DNA from 3 places in the Paenibacillus sp. LT-B23 genome. Region 2 is predicted to be linked to each of the others. Evidence: a T-box and tRNA genes for the amino acid it is inferred to sense, from the RefSeq annotation. Region 2 holds a T-box; the other regions hold tRNA genes.
The links. A T-box is a leader RNA that pairs with one kind of tRNA and senses whether it is charged. The one in region 2 lies ahead of argS (arginine--tRNA ligase), so its partner is inferred to be a tRNA-Arg.

Region 1: it encodes a tRNA-Arg, which carries the amino acid that the T-box ahead of argS (arginine--tRNA ligase) is inferred to sense. The anticodon was not compared.
Region 3: it encodes a tRNA-Arg, which carries the amino acid that the T-box ahead of argS (arginine--tRNA ligase) is inferred to sense. The anticodon was not compared.

What each region holds. Positions count from the first base shown of each region.
Region 1 is NZ_JBSQBM010000017.1:21,381-31,229, reverse strand. Features, by position in the region: gene gpmI (2,3-bisphosphoglycerate-independent phosphoglycerate mutase) at 1-308, opposite strand, end outside; gene tpiA (triose-phosphate isomerase) at 310-1,062, opposite strand; gene ACWXW9_RS20190 (phosphoglycerate kinase) at 1,122-2,303, opposite strand; gene gap (type I glyceraldehyde-3-phosphate dehydrogenase) at 2,425-3,435, opposite strand; gene ACWXW9_RS20180 (sugar-binding transcriptional regulator) at 3,528-4,565, opposite strand; tRNA gene ACWXW9_RS20175 (tRNA-Arg) at 4,801-4,875, shown strand; gene clpP (ATP-dependent Clp endopeptidase proteolytic subunit ClpP) at 5,085-5,681, shown strand; gene ACWXW9_RS20165 (PdaC/SigV domain-containing protein) at 5,810-6,925, opposite strand; gene ACWXW9_RS20160 (SIMPL domain-containing protein) at 7,163-7,921, opposite strand; gene ACWXW9_RS20155 (HPr family phosphocarrier protein) at 8,194-8,463, opposite strand; gene whiA (DNA-binding protein WhiA) at 8,599-9,543, opposite strand; gene ACWXW9_RS20145 (gluconeogenesis factor YvcK family protein) at 9,549-9,849, opposite strand, start outside.
Region 2 is NZ_JBSQBM010000003.1:381,710-391,558, forward strand. Features, by position in the region: gene pduL (phosphate propanoyltransferase) at 1-572, shown strand, start outside; gene miaB (tRNA (N6-isopentenyl adenosine(37)-C2)-methylthiotransferase MiaB) at 868-2,421, shown strand; gene ACWXW9_RS06670 (YlbF/YmcA family competence regulator) at 2,505-2,957, shown strand; gene ACWXW9_RS06675 (PaaI family thioesterase) at 3,080-3,502, shown strand; gene ACWXW9_RS06680 (NUDIX domain-containing protein) at 3,568-4,356, shown strand; gene ACWXW9_RS06685 (cysteine hydrolase family protein) at 4,424-4,990, shown strand; gene ACWXW9_RS06690 (nicotinate phosphoribosyltransferase) at 5,107-6,570, shown strand; gene ACWXW9_RS06695 (MogA/MoaB family molybdenum cofactor biosynthesis protein) at 6,641-7,156, opposite strand; gene ACWXW9_RS06700 (four-helix bundle copper-binding protein) at 7,420-7,749, shown strand; T-box leader at 7,828-8,082, shown strand; gene argS (arginine--tRNA ligase) at 8,144-9,849, shown strand, end outside.
Region 3 is NZ_JBSQBM010000013.1:135,334-145,182, forward strand. Features, by position in the region: gene ACWXW9_RS17565 (cellobiose phosphorylase) at 1-795, shown strand, start outside; gene ACWXW9_RS17570 (exodeoxyribonuclease III) at 911-1,669, opposite strand; tRNA gene ACWXW9_RS17575 (tRNA-Arg) at 1,892-1,965, opposite strand; gene ACWXW9_RS17580 (hypothetical protein) at 2,200-3,135, shown strand; gene tig (trigger factor) at 3,278-4,591, shown strand; gene clpP (ATP-dependent Clp endopeptidase proteolytic subunit ClpP) at 5,004-5,594, shown strand; gene clpX (ATP-dependent protease ATP-binding subunit ClpX) at 5,607-6,863, shown strand; gene ispG (flavodoxin-dependent (E)-4-hydroxy-3-methylbut-2-enyl-diphosphate synthase) at 6,974-8,092, shown strand; gene lonB (ATP-dependent protease LonB) at 8,321-9,849, shown strand, end outside.

The DNA.
Region 1 (9,849 bases), on a different contig from region 2:
TGTACTGCTTTAAGCAAAGTTTCATTCTGGAAGAACTCGCCTTCGCGAATGGACTTCGAAATGCGGGTCAAACTCTGATATACAATCCGGCCTGCGCCGATGTTCAGGTGACCTACTTCGGAGTTACCCATTTGCCCTTCCGGCAGACCTACCGCTTCACCAGACGCTGTAAGCGTTGAATGAGGGTATTGTCTTAAGTATTGGTCGTAGTTCGGCTTGTTCGCCTGTGCAACCGCATTGCCTTCCACAGTTTCGCGCAGTCCGAATCCATCCATAATAATTAAGGCTACCGGTTTTGGTACTGTCATCTTACTTCGCCCCCTCAACAAGCGCGATGTAAGACGCTGGTTGAAGACTAGCGCCACCTACAAGTGCGCCGTCGATGTCGCTTTGGCCCAGATATTCAGCCACATTTTCAGGTTTCACGCTGCCACCATACTGAATCCGTACAGCATTCGCTGTATTTTCATCGTACAGTTCTTTCAACAAACTACGGATATAGGAAATGACTTCATTCGCATCCTGCGAAGTGGAGGATTTACCTGTTCCGATGGCCCAAATTGGCTCATAAGCAACAACCACTTGTGCAGCCTGATCTTTAGCCAAACCAGCAAAAGCTGCTACAGTTTGCACTTTTACAACCTCTTTGGTTTGACCCGCTTCACGGTCTTCCAGCTTTTCGCCTACACATACGATTGGAGTCAGGCCGTGGCGGAATGCCGCATGAACCTTTTTATTCACCGTTTCGTCTGTTTCGTTAAAATATTCACGACGCTCGGAGTGTCCGATCACAACGTAGTCTACGCCCAGATCTTTCAGCATCCCGCCGCTGATTTCACCTGTAAATGCGCCGTCTTCTGCAAAGTGCAGGTTTTGTGCGCCGATTTTGATAGATGTACCTTTTACTGCTTCAACCAGAGCAGGAAGATTCGTAAATGGTGCGCAAATCACGCTTTCCACTCCTGCAACCTCTGCTTTGCCTTTGATCTCTTCGATGAAAGTTTTAGCTTCTGGTACGGTTTTAAACATCTTCCAGTTACCCGCGATAATCGGTGTTCTCAATGGTTTCAACTCCTAACTATTAGGTGCCCTAAAGCGTTTATTACGCGCAGTGCGTTTGATTACTTATCGTTGAGTGCAACAACACCCGGAAGTGCTTTGCCTTCCATAAATTCAAGGGACGCGCCGCCGCCAGTAGAGATATGATCCATTTTGTCAGCCAGATGGAACTTCTCAGCCGCCGCCGCAGAATCACCGCCACCAATGATGGTGTATGCTTCTGTTGTTGCGCAAGCTTCCGCTACTTCACGAGTACCACCAGCGAAAGGTTCGATTTCAAATACACCCATTGGTCCATTCCATACAACCAATTTGGAGTTTTTGATAACATCTGCATAGATTTTACGTGTTTTCGGTCCGATGTCCACGCCTTCCCAATCTGCAGGAATGCCGTCGATATCAACAATGTTCGTGTTCGCCGTAGCGCTGAAATCGTCAGATACAACAATATCAACTGGAAGGTAGAAGTTTTTGCCGAGTTTCTTCGCCTTTTCGATAAATCCAAGAGCTACGTCCAGTTTGGATTCATCCAGTAGGGATTGACCCACTTCATGACCTTGAGCTTTAAAAAATGTATAAGCCAAACCACCGCCAATGATTACGTTATCCGCAATGTTCAGCAGGTTGTCAATCACGTCGATTTTGTCTTTTACTTTGGAACCGCCGATAATGGCTGTAAAAGGACGATCTGGGTTTGAAAGAGCTTTACCGATTACAGACAATTCTTTCTCCATCAGCAAGCCGGAAACAGCCGGAAGAAGATGCGCGATACCTTCTGTGGAAGCATGAGCACGGTGCGCTGCACCAAATGCGTCATTCACGAAAATGTCAGCCAGCTCAGCAAATTGCTTCGCCAATTCAGGATCATTTTTCTCTTCTCCTGGATAGAAACGTACATTTTCAAGCAACAGCACGTCGCCGTTTTGCAGTTCAGCCACTTTCGCTTTAACAGCCTCACCAACTGCTTCGTCCACTTTAACAACAGGCTTTTTGAGCAGTTCAGACAAACGCACGCCAGCAGGAGTCAGACGCATGGATTCAACAACCTGACCTTTTGGACGTCCAAAGTGACTTGCCAAAATAACTTTTGCACCTTTTTCAATCAGGTAGTTAATCGTTGGCAAGGTTTCACGAATACGCTTGTCATCCGTAATTTTGCCGTCCTCAACCGGGACGTTAAAATCTACACGAACAAACACCCGTTTTCCATTCAGTTCTATATCACGTACGCTCTTTTTATTCATCTCCATATTCCTCCGCACCCTTTTAATTTTACGAAACAGGAATTTAAGGCACATTTTGATATATAAAGAGCGGAAACAATAACCTGTTTCCGCTCTATGATGTTGCGCGATGAGACTGTTCTTACTTAGCCAATTTAGCGAAGTATTCCAACGTACGGATCAATTGTGCTGTGTAGGACATTTCGTTGTCGTACCAAGCTACAGTTTTCACCAGTTGTTTGTCGCCAACAGTCAGGACTTTAGTTTGAGTTGCGTCAAACAAAGAACCGAAAGTGATACCTTTGATGTCGGAAGAAACGATTTGATCTTCAGTGTAGCCATAAGTTTCAGGATCGGAAGCTTCTTTCATCGCAGCGTTGATTTCTTCAACAGTTGCGTTTTTCTCCAGAACAGTTACCAGCTCAGTCAGGGAGCCAGTGGCTACTGGTACACGTTGAGCCGCGCCATCCAGTTTACCTTTCAGTTCAGGAATTACCAAACCGATGGCTTTAGCAGCACCAGTTGTGTTAGGAATGATATTTTCAGCTGCAGCGCGAGCACGACGGAAGTCGCCTTTAGCATGCGGAGCATCCAACGTGTTTTGGTCGCCAGTGTAAGCATGAATTGTAGTCATCAGGCCTTCAACGATACCAAATTTGTCTTGCAGTGTTTTAGCCATAGGAGCCAGGCAGTTCGTTGTGCAAGAAGCACCAGAGATTACAGTTTCAGTACCGTCCAGAATTTCATGGTTTACGTTGTAAACGACAGTTTTCATGTCGCCAGTAGCTGGAGCGGAGATAACAACTTTTTTAGCGCCGCCTTTCAAATGTTTCTCAGCAGCTTCTTTAGTTGTGAAGAAACCTGTGCATTCCAGAACGATATCTACGCCCAGGTCTCCCCAAGGCAGTTCTTCAGGGTTGCGGTTAGCCAAAACTTTAACTTCTTTACCGTTAACTTTGAAGAAGCCATCGTGTACTTCTACTTCTCCTTGGAAAGTACCTTGTGTTGTATCATATTTCAACAGATGTGCCAGCATTTTGGAATCTGTCAAGTCATTAATTGCTACTACTTCAATACCTTCCACGTTTTGAATCCGGCGGAAAGCAAGGCGTCCAATACGTCCGAAACCGTTAATACCAACTTTAACTGTCATGAGTGAGTTCCTCCCAAAGTTCGTTTAGTTTAGTTTATATATTCAAGACAGACCCGAAAGCCCGTCAAGACAACACAATTCATAAATCCGTATTAACCATTCAAATAATGGCTTACAATTTCAGCAGCAGCGCCTTCGTCGGTGACAAGAATATCTTCCTGCCCGAAACGCAGCACTGCATGAATAGCGGCCGCCTTGCTCTTACCTCCAGCTACGCCTAGAACCGTCTCGGTACGCCTGATATCCTCCAAACGGAGTCCAAGCGTCAGCATTCTGTGAACAACGACGCCGTCTTCGTTAAAATAATAGCCAAACGATTCGGCAACCGCGCCCTCACTGCTGATCTGGGCAAAGGTTTCAGGGTCGAGCTTGCGTCTACGTGCCATTGCTATGGCGTTGCCTATCCCGTGAATGATGATCCGACTCTCGCGAATCAGGCTTAAAATATCCTGAATATTCGTATCTTCAAGCAGGGAGTTGTAAGCATGATTGCTGAGCAAATCCGGTACATGGAGCAGACGGTATTGTGAGCCGACCTTACGAGCCATTGTGGAAGCAATTGTGTTCGCCTGCATTTCCATGCTTTCTCCCAAACCCCCACGTGCCGGTACGAACCATCCGCCCTTAAGTGGGCCATTAGCAGGTAGTGTCAGTTGGTCCGCCACGTCGGCAATCGTCGTGCCACCTGTTACGGCGACCACATCCTCGTCGTCCATAACACTCAGCAGCGCTTTTGCCCCAGCACGGCCCAGCTCCTGCTTCGTTAAAGGAGAAGCATCCGAATCCCCTGGAACGACAACCACCTTCCTCAAACCATAGGCTTGACGAATCTGATCCTCCAATTGGGACAGGCCGAACAAGTTGTTCGCAATCGGCTCCAGCTGTTCCAGCAGATCCAGTCCTGCTTTGCTCACCTTCATGCCCACACTCTCAATCTCAATCAGCCCTTGGGCTTTAAGAAGATCGGTTTCGGCGCGCAACACACGCTCGGTCATGTTCAGTGAAGCCGCCAGCGTTCTGCGTCCAATAACATCGGACAGCATAATCTGATGCAGGATTGTGTACCTTTTTTTCAAAACATCCATGAGGTCGGGCAGAAGCTGCTTCTGTATTTCTAATATCTTTCGCATGCTTTCCACTCCCGCACACTTCTAAGTTCTATCTCTAATACTATATTACTAACTGGTCTTAAAACGTCCCGGGTTAACTTTTTAAGTCCCACGTATATCTTACCCAATATTTGCTCCACATGCAAGTCTATCTGAACCTATATTTCTCAACTTTTTATGTGAATATGCGCACGTAATAAAAGCTTGCATTTCAATGCCGTATATCATATAATCATCTTTGTTTCCAATTAGCTGTGCGCCCGTGGTCCAACGGATATGACGTAGGCCTCCGGAGCCTGAGATCGAGGTTCGATTCCTCGCGGGCGCGCCATTTTATATGAATGTCTAAATGCTTCTATATACTGTTTTAACCAATAAGAGCGCAGAGGGCTCTTTTTTTTGACTATTAGTTTGACTTTCTTTGACTTTTTGTTTGAAATTGTTTATCATGTGGTTAATACGGTAACAGTTTATAAATAGGGACGTGTAATCGGCATGTCCACCAAATCCATTAACGATATTAAAGGGAGGTTTTTTGACGTGAGCTATGTTCCTATGGTAGTAGAACAAAGTAACCGCGGCGAACGCGCCTATGACATTTATTCCAGACTGTTGAAGGATCGCATTATTTTGTTGGGCTCGGACGTCAATGACGTTGTAGCCAACTCTATTATTGCGCAAATGCTGTTTTTGGCTGCCGAAGATCCTGAAAAAGACATTCACTTGTATGTTAACAGCCCTGGCGGTTCGATCACAGCCGGTATGGCCATTTTCGATACGATGCAATATATTAAACCTGACGTGTCTACGATCTGTGTAGGTATGGCGGCTTCCATGGGTGCGTTCTTGCTGAACGCAGGTGCCAAGGGCAAACGTTTTGCTTTGCCAAACAGCGAGATTATGATTCACCAACCGCTGGGTGGCGCACAAGGTCAAGCAACGGATATTGAAATCCGCGCCCGCCGCATTCTGAAAATGCGCGACAAATTGAACCGCATTCTCGCAGATCGCACAGGCCAACCACTGGAGCGCATTGAAAAAGACACAGACCGTGACTATTTCATGTCCGCAGATGATGCCAAGGAATACGGTATTATTGATAAAGTGCTAACTACCTCCTCTCCAGAAGGTGTATAAGAGAGCGAATTATTGCCTCTGAATAGCTGGTAAACCAAAAAAGCTGCCCCGGATGATTGTATCCGGTAGGCAGTTTTTTTTGGTTTACTGTTCTTTTGGGTATAAATAATCCAAATGATTCATTTGTACTATTCATTCTGTCCCGCGAAAGGCTTACCACCTTGAGGTAACAGTTGGCTAAACGTGTAGGTGAACTCAGGAATACCATACGCATATGGTGTATATTCGTATAGATCAAAAACAAGCGTCAACCCACTATTGGTTACATAAAAATTCGGATTAGCTGCGAGCTCCTTAAATCCGCCGAAACCTCCTGCGCCAGCCTGAAGTGCATCAATTTTTTTCTTCAGGTCACTATTGAGGAACTTTTTGTAATTCGGGTTAGCTTTCAGCACGTCAGACAATTGAAGCAGTTTGCCATCGGACAGCGAGAACGTGTACCCTTTACGGGCGGCCATGCCATGCGCACCACCTGTATACGAGTAATCCTGCATAATTACACTTAAAATACCGTCCTTGTTATAGGCAATTGCAAAATCATTGCCAAACTCATACGGTCTTTGCGCTGTAGCGCCTCCCTCTGCTACTTGCTTTTTGCCTGCTGCCAGTACTCCCTCCGCTTGCTTTTTGAGCACACTATTAATGGCCTGCTGAGCTTCAGGGTTTAGCTGACCACCGCTGATTTGCGGGTACTTAACCTTGTAGGAAACCTTTGCATCACTCGAAACCGGAAGAGATTGGGACGTAATCGTGATCGGATTTAGCTGGCTTTTACTCAATGTTACTGTTTTCTGAGCTGCATTCCACTGAGCATCTATTCCCAGATAATCTTTCAGCAGGCTCATAGGAATGTACAGCTTCCCGCCGATCTGCCTGGCATCCATGTTACGCGTACTGATTCCATTAACGCTGACATAGGTATCCGGGGGAGAAGAAAAAAATCTAATAGAAAGCTTGTTGTATCCACCCCCTACAGTGTAGGTAGCCTCTTTGGCATCATAACTCACCGGAATCCCCAGGCTGTCCCGCAATGCTGCTACGGGAATCAATGTGCTTCCGTTCACCTGAATCCCTTTGGTGGCCAACGTTTTACCATTCCATTGGATAGAAACACCTGGTTGCTGTGCTGTAGCCTGTTGTTTGGATGAAGCTGCCTCGATATAGGAAGCAGGAACAACTGCGACTCCTACTAAAATTCCCGCTGCCAGCAGTGCGGAGCCCCATTTTTTTGTATGCTTGTTCATATGAAATATTCCTCCTGTTATAGATGTGTGTATTCTATGTGTATTGATTACTTTACTTATTATATCTATCCCCCTATGTTCGTAGTTTACAATCTGTACACTCCCCGATTTCAATCTGTACATCTAGGGGACCCAGCTATTACAGACTCATTACAAAATAGTTTCGACATATAAAAAAGCCAGCAAGTCATCCTGCAAATAAAGCAGGACGCTTGTGGCTTCATTATCATCTGTACGTTAGTTCAATTCGTATTGTGCCGATACTTGGACCTTCACAGTCACTTGACCGGATTGTATTTCTGTTCCGCCGCTTGTATCCAAGAGCGCTTTACTCATAGCAGCCTCACGTTGTGTGAAGATTTGGGCATCTCCCCCATCTACCGTTACGTTCAGGAGAGTTCCAAGCCCTCGTTTGGTTGCCTTCGCTACAGCACTGGCTTTGGATTGAGCATTTCCCAACGCCTTGGCAATCGCTTCTTCTTCATAAGCTGAAGAGTTTTCTACCGAAAAACGCACATTATCCACGTTGTTCGCTCCAGACTGTGTAGCCTCATCCAGTAACTGACCGATTTTATCCAAATTACGGTACTTTACGGAAAGCGTATGGTTGGCAATATAGCCTTTAAGCTTCTGTCCAGCTTTTTCGTCGTAGGTATAGTTAGGCTGCACGTAGAACTGGCTCGTCTGAATGTCGTCCGCACTGATGCTCCACTTTTCTTTCAGCAGTTGTGTGACCTTACTTATTTTAGCGGCGTTGGCTTTTTGGGCAGCTGCTGCTGTATTTCCTTCAGATTGTACGCCGATGGATAGATAGGCAATATCGGGTTTAACCAATACTTCCCCGCTGCCACTCACATTAATTACACCGCTTACCGTCGTAGATGCTGACGCGGCATAGGCGCGATCTGCTCCTGTCCATAATCCTCCCGCTACTACTCCTGCCAATAATGCTCCTCCTAGAACTGCTGTATTTGCAGCTTTTGTCCAATGTTTCATCATATTCGCCCTCTTTTCTTGATGATGTGTGTACCTTCCAGACGGAAACAAAGGGAAAAGGTTGCAGTTAGGCACCATATTTCCGAACAGAGTACCACCACAGGATGTAAATTACTTGTAGCTTGGGCCAAACACAGCGGCGGTATTCAAAGAAACCCCCATTGGAGCAGCCCAGCGGGGGATTGACCACTCTGTTTTTCCGGATACAAAAAAAAGCCCCCAAAGGGGCTTTTCACTAAGAGCATTTACCATATCACAAAGCAGATGTTTGTTTATTGATTTTCCAGCTCTACCTTACTAACCAGACTTACTAAAGCGTTTACAGCCTGCTCGGCGTCCGCACCTTCAGCACTAATGTTAATTTCAGTACCTGTACTGATGGCAAGGCTCATAATACCCATAATACTCTTGGCATTAACCTTTTTGTCTTCTTTTTCCACAAAAATCTCAGATGAATATTTATTCGCTTCCTGTACGAACAACGCAGCAGGTCTGGCGTGCAGTCCTGTTTTCAAGCGTACGACTACCGGATGTTTTGACATGTCAGCTTACCCCCTCATCAAATAAATCTGGACACTACTTACTCCATTTTATTTATCACATTATAACATTAACCCGGGACAGACACTAGAAAAAAAACTAAAAAAACCGGGGCAGAAGCCCCACAGACACTCCTTTTATGGAATCAGGCCGTTTTCTCCCCTGATTTTGTCAGCCATCTCGTCAATTTTGCGAAGACGATGATTTACACCCGATTTACTCACGACCCCTTTGAGCATTTCCCCGACTTCTTTCAAATTCAAATCAGGATGAGCGAGACGAATTTCCGCCACCTCGCGCAGCTTATCTGGCAGCGTATCCAGCCCGACTTCCCTCTCCAGCAACTTGATATTCTCAATTTGCCGGACAGCAGCTCCAATCGTCTTGTTCAGATTAGCCGTTTCGCAATTAACAATCCGGTTCACGGAATTTCGCATATCGCGCATGATGCGGACATCCTCGAATTTGAACAAAGCCTGATGCGCGCCAATGATGCTGAGTAGCTCAATGATCTTTTCGCCTTCCTTGATGTAGAGAATAAAGCCTTTTTTTCGTTCAATGCAGCGGGCATTCAGATGAAACTCATTCGCCAGATCGACCAGCGCCTGGCAATGCTCCTCATACATCGAGGAAATCTCCAGATGGTAAGATGATCCCTCCGGATTGTTTACAGAGCCACCTGCCATAAAAGCGCCACGCAAATAAGCCCGCTTACAACAGTTTTTCCGAATGATATCCCGATTAATCCCGTCCGTGAACAAGAACCCTTCTGATACGATGTAAAGATCCTTCAACAGCTCTTGTACACCGCTTGGAATGCGGACAATGTACACGTTATTTTTTTTCAGGCGCATTTTTTTCCGCACAAGCAGCTCAATATGAACTTGAAAATGCTTTTTGATCAAGGAGTAAATCCGCCTTGCAATCGCGGCATTTTCTGTGGACACGTCCAATATCACCCTTTTGTTGGACAGTTGTACGGACCCGAGCATACGTATGAGCGCAGATAGTTCCGCTTTTTCACAGCAGGGCTGGCTTTCAATCATTGTAAGCTCTTTTTTTGTTTGTGCCGCAAAGGACAAGGGACTCACCTCCTTCTTAATATCCAGTTTTGTACCAATTGGTAAATGTGCTGGCTCAGTTTGTCGGCATCATGCCGTAAATAGGTGCGGAACAGAACAAGCGTATCTGCCACCACTTTATACCCCCGCTCAGTCAGCTCTCCCATGTCTACTTGAACGGGCTTGGCACCCTGCTCGGCATACATTTCCTGTACCTGAGGCGGAATTTCTCCATTATTGACGATCACATAATCAAACAGATGATGCCCTACATGCTCATAAATAGCCTGCAAGTGGTCCCCCACTGTATATCCATCCGTTTCTCCC
Region 2 (9,849 bases):
TGAGTAAAATCGTACCTGTCGGCGTTTCCGCACGCCATATTCACCTGACTCAAGAGCATATTGAAATTTTGTTCGGAGCAGGCTATCAACTGACTGAATTTAAACCATTGTCCCAACCAGGACAATTTGCCGCAAATGAAACGGTAGCTGTAATTGGTTCTAAGGGCCAATTTGATAAGGTTCGTATTTTGGGACCCGCTCGTCCGGCTTCCCAGCTTGAAATCTCTCGCACAGATTCCTTTGCTATTGGTGTAAAAGCGCCTGTACGCGAATCTGGCAGCATTGACGGTACACCAGGAATCACAGTAAAAGGACCAGCCGGAGAAGTGGAACTGCAAGAGGGTGTAATCGTAGCTGCCCGTCATATTCATTTCCATACATCTGATGCAGCGAAATGGGACATTAAGGACAAGCAGTTGCTGAAAGTACGTGTCGGCGGCGAACGTGGTCTTGTATTTGAAAATGTTCTTGCGCGTGTGTCCGATTCTTTTGCTTTGGATATGCACATTGATACAGATGAAGCGAACGGAGCCGGTGTGAAAAACGGTGACAACGCTGAAATCGTAGACTAATATACGTATATAATGCCGAAAGGCTAAGGGTCCGATTCTTGCTAAAGAGTCGGGCTTTTTTACATACTAAGGATTCTCAAAATGGTTACTTATAAAATTATGGACATTAGATTCACTGCGTAACCAATTGGCGTTCACGGGGATATATGGCGATGGCTTATAAATCATGCTATAATTTAGTGTAATGCCTTTTTCAAAGGAGTTTTTACGGGCTTAAAAGAGATTTATCCATATGCTAAGATACGGTAAAAGCGTAATTGGCGTGAAATAGATGGTGTAAGGAGTGACCAAAGGAATGGCCAAGGAAACGAAAGATTACTCCAAATATTTTGATTTCTCGGATGCAAAGATCATTTCTCAGGATGAGCACAGCAAGAAGATCCGCATTCGCGGACGTGAGATCAATATTATGGCGGAGCCGAATCATAGAAAAGAAAAGCAACGCGGTAAAGAGGATGTACAGGTATTGTACGATAATGCAGTTCCGGATGAGCTGAAGCATATCGGCGAGGGAAAGCATTACATCGTGTACACATTCGGTTGCCAGATGAACGAGCATGATTCCGAAACGATTAAAGGATTGCTGGAGCAAATGGGTTATCAGGCGACAGAGGATCGTAAGGAAGCGGACATCATCTTGCTGAATACATGTGCGATCCGTGAAAATGCGGAGGACAAAGTATTTGGTGAGCTGGGTCACCTCAAGCATCTCAAAACAGAGAAGCCAGGTATGCTGCTTGGCGTGTGTGGATGCATGTCGCAGGAAGAAAGTGTCGTCAACCGGATTTTGCAAAAGCACGGTTTTGTCGACATGATTTTTGGTACCCATAATATTCACCGCTTGCCGCAGCTCGTCAAGGAAGCACTCTTCAGCAAAGAAATGGTGGTCGAGGTGTGGTCCAAGGAAGGCGACATTATCGAAAACCTGCCGAAGAAGCGCGAGGGTATGCGGGCTTGGGTAAATATTATGTACGGCTGTGATAAATTTTGCACCTATTGCATTGTTCCCTTCACACGCGGTAAGGAAAGAAGCCGTCGGCCCGAGGATGTCATTGCTGAGGTATGGGATTTGGCACGCCAGGGCTTTAAGGAAATTACCTTGCTGGGTCAGAACGTCAATGCCTATGGTAAGGATTTGAAGGATATGAATTACAGATTCGGGGATCTGATGGACGATATGCGTAAGATTGATATCCCGCGTGTACGTTTTACAACATCACATCCGCGTGATTTTGATGACCACTTGGTTGAAGTGCTCGGTAAGGGCGGCAATTTGGTGGAGCATATCCATTTGCCTGTTCAATCCGGCAATACGGATATATTGAAGAAAATGAACCGAAAATATACACGTGAGCGCGTTCTGGAGCTGGCGGCGAAGATCAAAGCTGCAGTTCCGCATGCTTCGCTGACAACGGATATTATCGTAGGTTTTCCAGGCGAAACGGACGAACAGTTTGAAGATACCGTTTCTCTCGTGCGCGAGGTCGGTTACGACTTTGCCTACACCTTTATTTATTCGCCACGGGAAGGTACGCCAGCCGCGTCCATGGAAGATAATGTTCCTATGTCGGTCAAAAAAGAGCGTCTCCAGCGTCTGAACAATGTAGTGAACGAAAACAGCCTCCGCTTTAATGGTAGATTGCGTGGCGAGGTGGTTGAGGTGCTGGTAGAAGGCGAGAGCAAAAATAACAGCGAGGTGCTTGCCGGCCGGACCCGATCCAATAAGCTGGTGCATTTTGAAGGCTCCAAGGATTTGATCGGTACCTTTGTGCAGGTGAAAATTACGGAGCCTATGACCTTTTACATCAAAGGTGATTTGGTTCAAACTGCCGTGGCGGTCAACGGTTAACAAAATAGCACAGCAAGGTTTGCATGTGGATCAAATATGAATTGCATGTACGACTGTATAAGTGAGAAAAGGAGCGATGGACAGTGACAGAGGAGCGGTTGCAACAGTCAGAGCATCAACCGGCGGCGCGCCAGCATGATCATTTGGTCAATCGCGATATGATATTGGCGAAAGCCCAAGAGTTGGCGGGTATTTTGGGCAACAGTGAGGAAGTGCAGGTATTTCGGAAAGCAGAAGATAAAATCCGCGATCATGAGCGCATCCAGCATCTGATTGCAGCGATGAAGAAAAAGCAAAAGGAAATTGTGGCCTTCGAATCCTTGAAGAATCAAACCATGATTGCCAAAATAGAGGCCGAGCTTCAGGAGCTTCAAGAAGAGCTTGACGGTATTCCGATTGTAACGGAGTTTCAACAAAGCCAGGTAGAAATTAATGAGCTGCTGCAAATGGTTATCATGGCAATTCGTGATACAGTTGCCGAAAAGGTGAATGTAGAAGAGGGAAAAAGTACTTCTTCCTCCAATTGCAGTGACTAGAATGATGTATGGTGTGGAGGCTCAGCCTCCACGCCTTTTTTTCAGGAGCAACTTGTAATCATATGTACTGTATCAGACTTCAAGAGTAAATAGGACATCATAGAAAGGATGAAGGCTAGGGAATGGATATTTTGCGTAGTTTGGTAGAGGGTGAAGTAAATACATTTTGGGAGTATTTGGGCTGTGAATTGATTGAAGCTGATGCAAAAGAGGTACATATCGCTTTACAGGCTGGGCCACAACATACCAACGTGGTGGGTATTGTTCACGGTGGCGTACTCACAACATTGATGGATCAGGCGATGGGGATGGTTAGTATGGTTTCACGCAATATGGAATTATGTGTGACGACAAATCTGAACGTTCATTTTTTGTCAGCAATGAAACAAGGACGATTGGAGGTTAAGGCACGAATTCTCCATCAAGGGGGGCGTACCATAACGACGGAGGCGGAAGTGAAGGATAGTGAAGGAACGCTCGGCTGCATGGCTACGGCGACATTCCGGGTATTGCGTAAACAACCAGATCATTTGGATAAGGCCTGACGCTTGACAAAACTTTTTATTATGTCATAATGAATTTATCAAAACGATATAATGTGGTGATGCCAATGGATAACGAACGTATAAATGAAGAGACGCAGAAGGCGTCGTATAACATTAAGAAATATCGCACCCCGGATGGTGCTCCGGCAGATATCGTCATGTTCACCTTAACCAAGCGGGAGCGCAAGACGGTGACAAAGACGTTGCCGATCCGTGAGCTGAAGGTAATGCTTATCAAGCGTCGTAGTTGGCCGTTTGCCGGACGTTGGGCGTTGCCTGGGGGCTTTTGTCAGGAAGATGAATCCATTTACGGAGCTGCCAAGCGCGAGCTGCTAGAGGAAACTGGCGTGGACGGCGGTCATCTGGAGTACCTAGGTGTGTATAGTGGACCTGGGCGTGATCCGCGCGGGTGGATCATATCGCATGCGTTTTTTGCACTGGTAGAGGAATGGATGCTGGAGCAGCGGCAAGCGGCGGATGATGCTTCCGAGGTTGGGCTGTTCACGATCCGTGAAGCGCTGGAGGAATTAGAGCTGGCGTTTGACCACCGGGACATTATTGTGGATGCCTACTGGAAGATCCAGTTGCAAATGCTCCAAACGACGATAGCCAAGCAGTTTTTGCCTCTGCATTTTACATTGGGCGAGCTGTATCAGGTCATTCAAAGTGTCGTACCGGATTTCGAAGAGCCGAACTTTATTCGCAAAATAACATCGACTCGCAGCAGACAAGGAATATTGGAAGAGGTACGGGACGAGAACGGCAAACCGCTCAGCTCCAATCAGTATTCACAGAGACCGGCACAGCTTTATCGTTTTAGTGACAGAGTGCCGCGGTTGTCTATCTACACCTAATGTATTGTAGTAGGTCACGTAAAGAACGCACACTCCCCAACTTGAGGATGAAGGAGCTGACTGAGCGATGAAGGCATTGATTGTTATTGATTACACGAATGATTTTGTGGACGGCAGTCTGCCTGTTGGACAACCGGCAATAGAGCTGGATGAACGGATGGCAGCCATTACGCAGGCGTATGTGGATCAGGGGGACTTTGTCGTAATGGCAGTGGACCTGCATGAGGAAAATGATGTTTATCACCCGGAAAGCAAGCTGTTTCCTCCACATAATATTCGTGGAACCGGGGGACGAGATTTGTATGGCAAGCTCCATAACCTCTATGCTACACAGAGTGATTCCATTTATTGGATGGATAAAACACGATACAGCGCCTTCGCTGGCACGGATCTGGAACTCAGGTTGCGTGAACGTGGTATTACGGAAGTTCATTTGATCGGTGTGTGTACGGATATATGTGTACTGCATACGGCTGTAGACGCTTATAACAAAGGTTTTGCGATTACGGTATACAAGGACGCTGTGGCGAGCTTTAATCAGGCCGGACATGATTGGGCTTTGGGTCATTTTCAGGGCAGTCTCGGAGCCGACGTATGGCCAGCTGAGGATACGATTTTACGCCAGAAGAAGTAAATAACTTAACGATTGTGCACCAATATCCGATAACAGAATGGAGTCGGATATTGGTGACGGATGGACAAGGCGGTACGCCGCTGCAAAACCGGGGACAGTCAGAGAGGATGATTACAATGCAGTCAACGAGCCTCGCATTACATACAGATAAATATCAAATTAATATGATGTACGCCCACTGGGTGAACGGAAGCCACCAGCGCAAAGCTGTGTTTGAGGCATATTTTCGCAAGCTGCCTTTTGGCAACGGATATGCGGTGTTCGCAGGTCTAGAACGCATTGTGAATTATATTGCAAATCTGCGCTTTACAGAAGAGGATATCCGTTACCTCTCAGAGCAAGAGGAGAAGTATGATCCCATGTTTCTGGAGGCATTGCGCCAGTTTAGGTTTGGCGGAACCGTTCATTCGATGAAAGAAGGGGCGCTTGTTTTTCCGAATGAGCCTCTGGTACGCGTCGAAGGAACGATTATGGAAACACAACTGGTTGAGACAGCGTTGTTGAATTTTATGAACTACCAAACGCTGATTGCGACGAAGGCGTCGCGCATCAAGCAGGTTGCTAGCGGAGATACGCTGCTGGAATTTGGCACACGGCGGGCGCAGGAAGCAGATGCGGCGATTTGGGGAGCACGGGCAGCTTATGTAGCGGGCTTTGACGCAACTTCTAATATGCTGGCAGGTGAGCACTTTGGTATTCCGACCAAGGGAACACATGCTCATTCCTGGGTGCAGACCTTTATGAGCGAGCAGGAGGCTTTTGACGTGTATGCGAAGGTTTTACCGGATCAGGTCACACTGCTGGTGGATACCTTTGATACGCTGGAGAGTGGCGTTCCCCATGCGATTCGGACAGCGAAGATGCTGGAGAGTCAGGGTAAACGGATGAATTCGATCCGGCTGGATAGTGGTGACTTGGCTTATTTATCCATTCAGGCTCGGGAAATGCTGGATGCCGAAGGGCTGGATTACGTACAAATTGTAGCCTCCAATGATTTGGATGAAAATACAATTTTCAACTTAAAGGCCCAAGGCGCGCGTATCGATGTATGGGGTGTGGGGACACAGCTCATTACAGCTTCGGATCAACCTTCATTGGGCGGGGTGTACAAGCTGGTCGAACGGGAAGTAGAAGGCGAAATGCTGCCGACGATTAAAATTTCGGGCAATCCGGAAAAGGTATCCACACCGGGCAAGAAGGATGTATATCGTATTATAGATAAGAAGAAAGGGAGAGCTGTTGCCGATTATATATCTTTTCCGGACGAAGACCGTCCGCGCAATGGAAAGCGGCTGAAACTCTTTAACCCGTTGCATCCGTACATGAAGAAGTATGTGGAAAATTACGAGGCAGTTCCGATGCTGGAGCCTATTTTCGTAAATGGGCAGAAAGTGTATGAACTTCCCGGGCTGGATGAAATTCGCGCATACCATACTTCCCAGCTGCAACTGTTCTGGCCGGAATATTTGCGGAAAATGAACCCTGAAATTTACCGTGTAAATCTCAGTGAAAAGGTATGGGGGCTGAAACAAAAGCTGATCGACAGCTATATGCAGCCAGAAGTGGAAGAAAAGGAATAGTTTTAAGAGGCACCCTGCAAATAATGGGGTGCCTCTTTGTGTTTCAGAGCGTAAGAGGAAAATCTGTGTGTTATTTGTAAATTTCCCTCATGACATGCCGCAGCTCAGGTATAATAATGCGCTCCATCGCCAAACGGACGGCTCCACGTGAGCCTGGCATAGAAAATACGGCTGTCCGGCCGACAGTGCCAGCTACAGCACGACTCAATATCGCTGCAGAACCAATATCCTCGGCAAATCCTAAATAACGGAAGATTTCCCCGAATCCGGGCAGTTCCTTATCCAGCAGAGAGGATACGGCTTCATATGTGGTATCACGCGGGGAAATACCGGTGCCGCCTGTCAAAAGTACGGCCTCAATGTCATCGCGTTCAGCGGCTTCGGATACGAGCTGCCGGATGCCGTCATAGTCGTCTTTGACGATAACATATCGGACTACCTGATAGCCGTTCGTTTCCAGCAAATCCATCAGTAGGCGTCCTCCGGTATCTGTTTCTATGGTACGGGTGTCGGAGACGGTTACAACCATGCAGCTAACCTGCTGCGGGGCCTCCAGTCGATGCTCCTCTACAGAAGATATATTCATTGCAATGCTCACTCCTCGATCTATGGTTAGACATACTCTTTTTTTACAATAGAGGAATGATTGCGGGTGTGCAAGTCAGTAGTGGACACGAGGAAGCGGTGTGATTTATTCCCTTGCACGGATGGGTTGGAATATAGTACACTTCCTTACATAAGTCGGGATTTTTTGTTTAGTCATTGATGAAAGCGTGAACAACGGTTGATTAATCTCAATTGTCGGCGGGTAATAATACAGCAGGGTCAACAACAGGGAGGTAATGTATTATGAAACATTCATACCAACAATGCGTGGATGCTTGCCTGGAATGTATGAACGCTTGCAACGTCAGTTATGTGGCGAGCTTGAAGGAATATGATTTGGCTATGCTGCGCGAGTGTATTCGAGTGAGTCGGGAATGCGCAGAAATATGCGGGTTTGCCGTTCAAATGCTGGAACGCGGAACGGAATTTGCCGAGCAAATTTGTGAGCTGTGTGCCAAAGCCTGTGAAGTATGTGCTGCTGAATGCGATAAGCACGCCCATGAGCATTGCAAGCAATGTGCAGAAGCCTGCCGTCGCTGTGTTCAGGCATGCAGCCAAATGGTGGCTGTGTAATTACATATAATCGAGTCAGCGCCTGAACAGAAAATAAAACATTGCTTTCTACAGGATGGGTTTGTATAATGATGGGAATTAACGTCTTGGAACGGGAGAGTAGCAGGGGAGCCATATCATTACAGCGAGCCGGAAAAGGTGGAAGCCGGTATGAGGCCCAACGTGAAGCGCACCCGGGAGACGGTTGTTCCAACACGGAGTTCCGTTAGTAGTTCAGCCCGGCAGACACCGTTATTTGTCATTGGAGTGAAATCGGCGATTTTGCATAGTTCATTGCACAATCCGATTTACGAAGAGTGGTACCGCGGGGATATTGAAGTTCTCGTCTCTTGAATAATTCAAGAGGCGGGAGCTTTTTTTTGTTAGATTCTAATGAAAAAAAGGAGAGAAAGCCATGCTGTTATCGATCGCTACTCAGGTTATTTCTGCCCATACGGGCTTGGAGGAAAAGGAGATTTCCTCTTTATTGGAGGTACCGCCACAACCGGAATGGGGGGATGTAGCGTTTCCCTGTTTTATGCTGGCTAAAAAGTTTAGGAAGGCTCCGCAGCAAATTGCGTTGGAACTGGCGGAGGCCATAACCCGTAAGGAAGGACTGACTGCTTCGGCATCAGGAGCCTATGTCAATATAACACTGGGGCGTTCCGTTCATATTCCACTGATGCTGGCTGAATTAAACAAACCCGAATTTTTCAAGCCAGTTCTCGGACACGGACAGCGGGTAGTGATTGATATGTCTTCACCCAATATTGCTAAACCGTTTGGTATCGGCCATCTTCGTTCTACTGTCATCGGCGCTGCACTGTACCGCATTCTCGGGGAAACGGGGTATGTTCCGGTTAGTGTGAATCATCTGGGGGATTGGGGAACACAGTTTGGTAAGCAAATTGCGGCTTATAAAAGATGGGGGAATGAGGAGCAGCTACAGCAGGATCCGATTGGGGAATCGCTGAAACTGTACGTGCGTTTTCATGAGGAAGTCGAGCATGACCCGTCTTTGGAGGACGAAGGTCGAGAATGGTTCCGCCGTCTGGAGCATGGAGATACCGAGGCTCAGCGGCTGTGGGAGTTTTTTGTTGAAGTCAGCCTGCGTGAATTTGATCGCATGTATCAGCGTCTGAACATTACATTCGACCATGTGCTGGGAGAGAGTTTTTACAATGATAAAATGCAGGCGATTGTTGCTCAATTAAGGACGAAAGGTTTGCTGGAAGAAAGTGAAGGTGCGCTTGTGGTGCGTCTGGAGGATGAAGGACTGCCGCCTTGTCTGATTTTGAAAAAGGATGGGACTACCATCTACCCGACACGTGATTTGGCTACAGCGATCTACCGTCATGAGGTCATGAAAGCTGATCGTTTGCTATATGTGGTAGGTGGAGAGCAGCAGTTGCATTTCCGGCAAGTGTTTGCGGTACTAAAGCGTGCAGGGGAGACGTGGGCGGAGCAGTGTGAGCATGTGCCGTTTGGTCTGATGCGTTTTGCAGGTAAAAAAATGTCCACAAGACGCGGCAAAGTCGTGAAGCTGGAGGAGGTACTGGATGAAGCAGTAGCCCGTGCTCGATCTATCATCACTCAGAAGAATCCCGATTTACAGGATCAACAGGAAATAGCCGAGGATGTCGGCATCGGGGCGATCATTTTTGGCGACTTAAAAAATAACCGCCTGAACGAAGTGGATTTCTCACTGGAAGACGCGTTAACCTTTGAAGGTGAGACAGGTCCTTATGTACAATACACACATGCACGTATACGCAGTCTTTTGGAAAAAGCTCATGCTGGCACTGGTATGGTGGCTGGTTCAAGTATAGATGTTCCCGCGGGGGAACATCCAGTATCTGATTTCACCGATGCATCGGATGAAATGCTGGGGGATGCAGGCTGGGCACTGCTTAAGCAACTGGTTCGTTATCAGGGACAACTGGAACGTGCGGCTCGGCAACTGGAACCTTCGGTTATTGCGAGGTTTGCGCTGGATACGGCGCAGGCGTTCAACCGCTTTTACGCCAAGGAACGGATTGTCGATGGTGGGCCGTGGCGCATTCAGTTGGCGGAACAAACCGCTGATATTTTGGCACATACGCTGCAACTTCTTGGTCTGAA
Region 3 (9,849 bases), on a different contig from region 2:
GTAGATATACATTCCTTTGAACGCAAGGATATACCTTATTTTCTGGAAGGACCGACTCGGGCTATGAAGGTTATCGGTGACATTGCAGACGGAAGGAAGCTGTACCAACGAATCAGACATAGCGAGCTTTATGACGGGAAGCTGGGTATGTACAAGGTAAATGAAAGTCTGACGGGGCAGCCGTTTGAACTCGGTCGTTCCAGAGCCTTTACGCCGGGTTGGCTGGAAAATGAATCCATATTTATGCATATGGAATATAAATATTTATTGGAGTGCTTAAGGTCGGGACTTTACTCTGAATTTTTCGCTGATATGAAAAAGGCGATGCCCCCTTTTATGGACCCTGAGATCTATGGAAGAAATACGTTGGAGAATAGTTCATTTATTTCTAGTAGCGCTAATCCGGACGCGAGTTTGCATGGAACGGGATATATTGCGAGACTGAGTGAATCTACAGCAGAATTTATTCATATGTGGATATGGATGATGACGGGCGGGAAACCGTTTGGCTATGATCATAGGGGCCTTTCCTTGAAGCTGGAGCCTAAGCTACCGGGCTGGCTGTTTACAGATGCGGGTGAGTTGTCTTTCTGCTTTCTCGGAAGCTGTCAGGTGACTTATGTCAACGTGGAGCGCAAGGATACCTATTCGCCGGACAGCGAGGTGGCCAAGTATTTACTGTATTACGCCAGCGGAGAGAGAAAGACCATAAACAGATCAGTGTTGGAACAACAAGAGGCACAGGACGTGAGAAATGGGTTGGTTTCGCGTATTGAGGTGTACCTAGGGCTGTAGCTCTTATTTGCACTTTGTTTTGTGATCATAAAAGTGGCCGCCATTGCTGTAATATCAGCTTGGCGGCCTATTCCAATTCCATAAGCCTCCGGTATTGAAGCTGGAGTGATTACGCTCAAATATCCTGCAATTCTAGTATAACGGGACAGTGATCGCTGCCTGTAATATGGCAATCAATCTTCGCATCTGACAACAACGGGCGAAGTCTGTCCGAGACGAGAAAGTAGTCGATTCGCCAGCCGATATTCCGTTCTCTCACCTTCGGCATGTAGGACCACCAGGAATAAACATCCGTTCGGTCGGGATAAAAGTGTCTAAAAGTATCTATAAACCCAGCGCTCAGCAACTGCGACATTCTGTCACGTTCCTCAGGCGTAAATCCGGCATTTCCGTGGTTGGCTTTCGCATTTTTCAGGTCAATTTCCTGATGAGCCACGTTCAAATCGCCGCAAACAATGACAGGCTTCAACGTATCCAGCTGTTGCAGATAGCTGCGGAATCGGTCTTCCCATTCCAGTCTGTAAGGCAGTCTGGACAAATCCCGTTTGGTATTCGGTGTGTACACATTGACCAGATAGAACTTTTCAAATTCCAGAGTAATGGTTCTACCTTCCGGCTCTTCATTTTCCTCCAGGCCATAATGTACGGAAAGCGGTTTGATTTTGGTGAAAATAGCGGTGCCAGAATATCCTTTTTTCTCGGCATAATTCCAATACTGCGTGTATTCGTCCATGTTCTCCATGACAATTTGTCCCTCTTGAAGCTTGGTTTCCTGCACGCAAAATATATCGGCATCTGTTTCTTTTACATAGGTATAAAATCCTTTGGTCACACAAGCTCTTAAACCATTGACATTCCAAGATATGATTTTCATTTATTAATTCTCCCTTGCCGTACCAAACATGTAAGCATACTGCTTTATTTCTGTGGCACTTCGTCAGTTCATGCTCGTCGGAAAATATTTAACATTAGATGATAGCATTCTCAGCGTTTTTTTGAATGGATACGAACTTTTCTACATTAGAATAGAATATATTTTTTTGTGCGAGGGTTGTGAAACGAAAAAAAGCTCCCTTACGGAAGCTTCTCACGATAACGTCCCAGGAGGGATTCGAACCCCCGACCGACGGCTTAGAAGGCCGTTGCTCTATCCAGCTGAGCTACTGGGACATAAAATTCAAGCGAAGATTAATATATCACATGGATAAAAAAGATTCAAGCTTTATTTCGCATATATCCGGTATTCAGGCTTTCTTTAGCATAAAAATCAAAGTAGCTATCGTTTTTTTTGCCTCATAAAAGGGTATGTTAGAATACAGGTGAATATGTGGAAGACGAGAGGTTGGACTTCGGCCGCTGTTTCTCATATAATCTACAAATACTTTAGCTTGCAGTGGAGAGGGGGTGCCTTTAATAAAGGACTCCAAGGTGACGACAAAAGAAAATAATATTGTTTTGTTTCCGAAGACACTGGATTACTATCAAATTCAACTCACTGTAATGCTTGAAAACGAACGTTACGGAGAGGCGATGGCGATGCTGCGTTTTTTGATGCAATGTCAGGGACAGGAACAGAAGCAATACGAAGAGTGGGATGCCCTTTTACAATGGCTGGAAGCCGCATTTCCACAATATGCCGACAGAGGGGCGGAAACGGACGCTGCGGAAGAAGATGAGGTCAGTGAAGCAGAGCTGGCCCGCCGAAATGCGCGCTTCAAGCAGGAGCAGGATGCAGGCTACGGCAACAAGTTACTACGTATGGCTATGGATGAACCGTTGTCGGAACAGACGATTTTAGCGCTGGAACAACTGTCTTATCTGGATCTGCCGGAAATCGACGATGCGCTGCTTAACTGGATTAAGGAACGGGAAATCCACCCTCTGCTTCAATTCCGTGTTTTGCAGACACTACGACGACGCGGAATGGAAGGGACGATCGAAATCAGCCGGGGAGATGAGAAGGCAGAAATAGAGATTGAGTCTATTCCGTTGCGGCCGGATGAATTTCCTGAACCGATTATGCGTATTCTGGAGCGGGTGGCCGATCAGACTGAAGTGCATGAGCCTACGCTGTTCTATTTTGCGCAGGAGCTATGGTCGCAGTTTGTGATGGCTGTGTACGGTACGAAAGATTACAGGTCAATGTTGGTGGAGGAGGACGGGATGCCGGATATTTGGGCGGCAGCACTCCATCAGACGGTATCGGAGAGTCTGAGCGGCAACAAGGATGAGGAAGAAACCCGTGCTATATATGGCATTACCGATGCGTTGCGCTTCCGTTTTGAGCAGGTATATCGGTCAATGCGTCTATTCGTAGCGGCGGGAATGAACACTCCATAACGGCCGGAAACGGTTACTTGTGAAGCATTCAAGGGGCTGCCCTTGAAAAAGATAGTAATGTTAGATATACTATAGTGGTTATTTTGTGTGCGTTGATCGTATGAAAACTAAGTGAAGATTTTGTTGGAGGGGAAAGCATAAAATGAAAGCAACTTGGGAGAAAATAGAGAAGAACCTTGGGGTTCTTGAAGTTGAGGTTGACGCGGATCGTGTAGCCGCTGCACTCGACAAAGCTTTTAATAAAGTGGCTAAACAAGTAAGTGTACCAGGATTCCGTAAAGGTAAAGTACCACGTCCTATTTTTGAAAAGCGTTATGGTATTGAAAGCTTGTATCAGGATGCAATTGACTTCCTGCTGCCAGAAGCCTACAGCCAAGCTGTAGAAAAAACGGATATTTTCCCGGTAGACAGCCCTGACGTTGAAATTGATCAATTCGCTAAAGGCGAATCTTTCAAATTCAAAGCCAAGGTTACTGTTAAGCCTGAAGTGACTTTGGGTGAGTACAAAGGTGTAGAAGTGCCTGTAAGCAAACTCGAAGTAACTGACGAAGAGCTGGCTCAAGAGCTGGAGCGTTTGCAACAACGTCATGCCGAGCTGGTTGTCGTTGATGAAGATGCTGCACAATCCGGCGATACGGCTATTATCGACTTTGACGGTTCCGTGGATGGCGTTCCATTCGAAGGCGGACAAGCTGAGAAGTATTCTCTGGAGCTAGGCTCCAATACGTTCATTCCTGGCTTTGAAGAGCAAGTGATCGGTTTGCACACAGGCGATTCCAAGGACGTTGAAGTAACGTTCCCTGAGAACTACCATTCGGCTGATCTCGCTGGCAAACAAGCAGTCTTCAAAGTGAAAGTTCATGAACTGAAACGCAAAGTTCTTCCTGAGCTGGATGATGAATTTGCTAAAGACGTAAGCGAATTTGACACACTGGCTGAATTCAAGGAAGACTTGAAAAAGCAACTGCTGGAGCGTAAGGAAAACGAAGCTAAAGCTGCCCGTGAGGGTGCGGTAGTGGAGAAAGTTGCTGAGAACGCAACAATCGACATTCCTGAAGCCATGATCAAAAGTGAAGTGCAAAACATGGTTCGCGATTTCGACAACCGTCTGCGCAGCCAAGGCATGAATCTTGAAATGTTCCTCGGATTCTCCGGCCAAAGCCAGGAAGATCTGGAAGCGCAAATGAAAGTGGATGCTGAGAAGCGTGTACGCAACAACCTCGTGCTGGAGCATGTGGCAAAAGCGGAAAACATCGAAGTTTCCGAAGCGGAAATTGATGAAGAGCTGAAAAACATGGCTGAAGCTTACAAACGTTCGGTTGAAGAAATTCGTGGTATTCTGGAAGGTAACGGCTCGTTCGCAAACCTGAAAGAAGAAATTTCACTGCGCAAAACGATCGCTTTGTTGTTGGAAAACAGCAAAGAAGTTGAAGCGCCAGCTGAAGCTGCCGAGTAATTCAAACGATAAAATATACGGGGTATGCTGAACAGGCTGCAACGTAGCAATTAGATAGGGATAAGGCACGTAGTGAAAGTTACGTGCCTTATTTTTACCTTGGGCAATCCATATTTTAGTCGTTTATGGAAAATGATGTGAGTTGCGCTTTATTGTTGTACATAAGTCACTGCTGTACATTTGCACATACATACGAAACATGGTTAAATATGAGAAGGTCTCGGCTAAGTACGTTGTATAACAGCCCCGCACTGCATATATGAGCGGATGCAAATATGACACGAGACTCTGAACATGTTAAAATATTTTGTAAGGTGTTCCCGTTTCATGCTTGCTGCTTCCGTTTTAATGGGACTTAAGGAAGTGGATGAATACTGGTGTTCATTTTAATAAAGAAAAGAGGTTGGTCGTGATGAGTCTCGTCCCTATGGTTGTGGAACAAACGAATCGAGGAGAACGATCTTACGATATTTACTCGCGGTTGCTTAAGGATCGCATCATTTTCCTGAGTGGCCCGATTGATGACGATGTCGCCAATCTCGTCATTGCACAGCTATTGTTCCTTTCTGCGGAAGATCCGGAGAAGGACATTAATTTGTACATTAACTCGCCGGGCGGTTCTGTAACTGCCGGCATGGGTATATATGATACAATGCAATTCATTAAGCCGGATGTATCGACAATCTGTGTAGGCATGGCTGCAAGTATGGGCTCTTTGCTGCTCACAGCAGGTGCTCCAGGCAAGAGATATGCGCTTACCAACAGCGAAGTCATGATCCATCAGCCGTTAGGTGGCATTCAGGGGCAAGCCTCCGATATGCTGATCCATGCGGACTGGATTATCAAAACGCGTGCCAAGCTGAATCAAATCTATGTAGAGCGTACGGGTCAGCCCCTCGAAAAAATCGAACGTGATACTGACCGGGATTTCTTCATGGAAGCGGAAGAGGCAAAAGCATACGGTATCATTGACCAGGTGCTGTCTAGACCGATTAATCTGTAAAGGGGTGGCTCTATGTTTAAATTTAATGATGAAAAAGGACAACTGAAATGTTCCTTCTGCGGTAAATCTCAGGATCAGGTTCGCAAGCTAGTTGCCGGACCAGGCGTATATATATGTGACGAATGCATTGAGTTGTGCACGGAAATCGTGGAAGAGGAACTGGGTCATGAGGAAGAAGTAGATCTGAAAGACATTCCGAAGCCAATGCAAATCCGTGACATTCTCGATCAATATGTAATTGGTCAGGATCAAGCGAAAAAATCATTGTCCGTAGCGGTGTATAACCATTACAAACGTATTAATACGCAAAACAAAATTGATGATGTGGAACTGCAAAAAAGTAACATTTTGATGCTTGGACCTACAGGTTCAGGTAAAACGTTGCTTGCGCAAACCATGGCTAAAATTTTGAACGTTCCTTTTGCCATCGCAGATGCTACTTCCCTTACGGAAGCGGGTTATGTGGGCGAAGACGTTGAAAACATTTTGCTGAAATTGATTCAAGCTGCCGATTATGATGTGGAAAAAGCTGAACGTGGCATTATCTACATCGACGAAATTGATAAAGTAGCCCGCAAATCCGAAAACCCATCCATTACACGTGATGTATCGGGTGAAGGTGTACAGCAGGCATTGCTTAAAATTTTGGAAGGCACGGTTGCTTCTGTACCTCCACAAGGTGGTCGTAAGCATCCTCATCAAGAGTTCATTCAAATTGATACCACGAACATCCTGTTCATTTGCGGCGGTGCCTTTGACGGTCTGGAGCAAATGATCAAACGTCGTGTTGGCAAGAAAGTCATCGGTTTTAATGCGACTACAGATCAAAAGGATTTGAAACCGGGTGAATATACTTCTATGGTATTGCCTGAGGATCTTTTGAAATTCGGTCTGATTCCGGAGTTTGTAGGACGTTTGCCGGTTATTTCTACGCTGGAGCCGCTTGATGAGAACACATTGGTTCGTATTTTGTCTGAGCCGAAAAATGCGTTAGTCAAGCAGTATCAGAAGATGCTTGAACTGGATAATGTTACTTTGGAGTTTAAGCAAGATGCTCTGGAAGCCATTGCCCGTGAAGCCATCAAGCGTAACACGGGTGCCCGTGGTCTTCGTGCGATCATTGAGGGCATTATGCTGGATGTGATGTATGAGGTTCCTTCCCGTGATGATATCACGACTTGCGTCATCAATGAGCAAGTTGTAAAAGATAAAATCGCACCGGAACTCGGTGGTACAGATAAGGATAAAAAACAAGAAGAGAGCGCCTAAGGATTGATACTTCGCGATCTCTAAAACATGAGAAGCCGGATCTCCACTTCACTAAACCCATATGAGGTTTTATGGGGTGGAGGTTTGGTGTTAATGGGAGAGAAAAGTACATGTTCTTAAGACAAGACACACGTCCCGTTAAAGTCGGGAATCTGACGATTGGCGGCAGCAATGAAGTCATCATCCAAAGCATGTGTACGACCAAAACAGCAGATGTGGAAGCTACCGTCGCTGAAATTCTCCGTTTGGAAGAGGCGGGTTGCCAACTTGTACGGGTCACTGTCAACAATGAGGAAGCAGCCGCAGCCATTAAGGAAATCAAAAAACAGATCCATATTCCGCTCGTAGCGGATATTCACTTTAACCACAAGCTGGCTCTGCTGGCGATTGAAAACGGAATTGACAAGGTTCGTATCAATCCCGGCAACATTGGTCGTCGTGAAAAAGTGGAAGCTGTCGTTGAGGCATGCAAGGAAAAGGGAATTCCGATTCGGATTGGTGTGAATGCCGGGTCGTTGGAACAGCATTTGCTGGATAAGTACGGCTATCCTACGCCGGAAGCGATGGTAGAAAGTGCACTGTATCATATCGGTATACTGGAAGAGCTTGATTTTCACGATATTATCGTGTCGCTGAAAGCCTCTGATGTGCCTATGGCGATTGCTGCTTATACGAAGGCAGCCGAAATCATCAAATATCCGCTACACCTGGGTATTACCGAAGCGGGTACCCTCTTTACCGGAACCGTTAAGAGTGCAGCGGGAATGGGTGCCTTGCTGGCAGCGGGCATTGGCTCGACCATGCGTATTTCGCTGAGTGCCGATCCAGTGGAAGAAGTGAAGGTTGCGCGGGAACTGCTCAAAACCTTTGGGCTGATCACGAATGCTGCGACTTTGATTTCCTGTCCGACTTGTGGACGTCTGGATATTGATCTGTTCTCAATTGCCAACGAAGTCGAAGATTATATTGCAAAACTCAAGGTGCCGATTAAAGTGTCGGTACTGGGTTGCGCGGTGAACGGCCCGGGGGAAGCCAAGGAAGCCGATATCGGTATTGCCGGAGCGCGAGGGGAAGGACTTCTGTTCCGTTACGGAAAAATGATTCGCAAAGTTCCTGAGGCTGACATGGTTGACGAATTGAAAAAAGAAATTGACATCATCGTCAAGGCGTATGAAGAGACGGGTAAAATTCCGGGTCGCGAGGAACGTCATACAGCCGAGAAGGTATAGGCAAAATCGATTCCCATAAAGAGGCATAATCATATTCTATTGCCATCATTTAAACGCCGTGGAGGGCAGCTCTGCTACAGAACTGTTCTTCGCGGTGTTTTTTTATTTTCTCTCTGATCTTTTGGAAGACTGCCGTTTAGCTATTGGGGAAAAGGAAATACTGTTTTTCATAGACGGCATTTTAGCAGCATTTTTCAAAATGCTGAGATGAGAAACGGAGGAAATACGATGGACTTTACTATGATTTTGTTGTTGGTGCAAATGTTTTTTGGGATTGTCATCGGTCTGTATTTCTGGAACCTTTTGCGGAGCCAAAAGACGAACCGCAGCGCAGTGGACCGGGAATCCCGCAAGGAACTGGATAAGCTGCGCAAACTGCGCTCCATTTCATTAACCAAACCGCTGGCTGAACGCACTCGTCCTGCCACATTACAGGATATTGTCGGTCAGAAGGACGGATTGCGAGCGCTCAAAGCAGCGTTATGCAGTGCGAATCCACAGCATGTTATTATTTATGGCCCACCAGGAGTGGGCAAGACGGCTGCTGCGCGCGTGGTGCTGGAAGAGGCCAAGAAAAACCTGTCCTCCCCGTTCAAGGGAGACGCCAAATTCACGGAGATTGATGCGACGACTGCCCGTTTTGACGAGCGGGGTATTGCAGACCCGTTGATTGGTTCGGTGCATGATCCGATTTATCAGGGTGCTGGAGCGATGGGGGTGGCGGGTATTCCGCAGCCCAAGCCCGGAGCTGTAACGAAGGCACATGGTGGCATGCTGTTCATTGATGAAATTGGCGAGCTGCACCCTACACAGATGAATAAGCTGTTGAAAGTATTGGAGGATCGTAAAGTATTTTTGGAGAGCGCATACTACAACTCGGAGGATTCGAATACTCCTGCTTATATCCATGATATTTTTCAAAATGGTTTGCCTGCCGATTTCCGTTTGGTAGGTGCGACGACCCGTTCGCCGCATGAGCTGCCGCCTGCCATTCGTTCCCGGTGCATGGAAATTTATTTCCGTGCTCTCCAGCCGCAGGAAATTGCTCGTATTGCTGAGGATGCCGTCCACAAGCTGGGCTTTGGTCCTTGCCCGGAGGCGGTTGAAGTTGTACAGCGTTACGCCACAAATGGCCGGGAGGCCGTCAATATGATTCAGCTTGCTGCTGGATTGGCACTTACGGAGAAACGGGAACGTCTAAACGCCTCGGATGTGGAATGGGTAGCAGGCAGCAGCCAAATTCAACCGCGTCCTGACCGGAAAATACCGGGTCTTCCACAAATCGGATTTGTTAACGGTTTGGCCGTATATGGCCCGAATATGGGTATGCTGCTGGAGATTGAGGTTACAGCAGTTCCGGTTCCTGCGGGAAAGGGAACCTATAATATTACGGGTGTAGTTGATGAGGAAGAGATTGGCGGTGGCTCCCGTACGCTACGGCGTAAAAGTATGGCCAAAGGCTCTGTGGAAAATGTGTTGACCGTTTTGCGTACACTCGGTTTATCGCCGTCGAATTACGATTTGCATATTAATTTCCCCGGAGGAACACCAGTAGATGGCCCGTCGGCAGGTATTGCGATGGCAACAGCTATTGCTTCCGCAATGCGGGGAATTCCGGTGGATCACGAAATTGCGATGACCGGAGAGGTTAGCATTCACGGGCGTGTTAAACCGATTGGCGGCGTATTAGCCAAGGTTGAGGCTGCTTTTCAGGCAGGAGCTAAAAAGGTGATCATTCCGCAGGACAACTGGCAGTC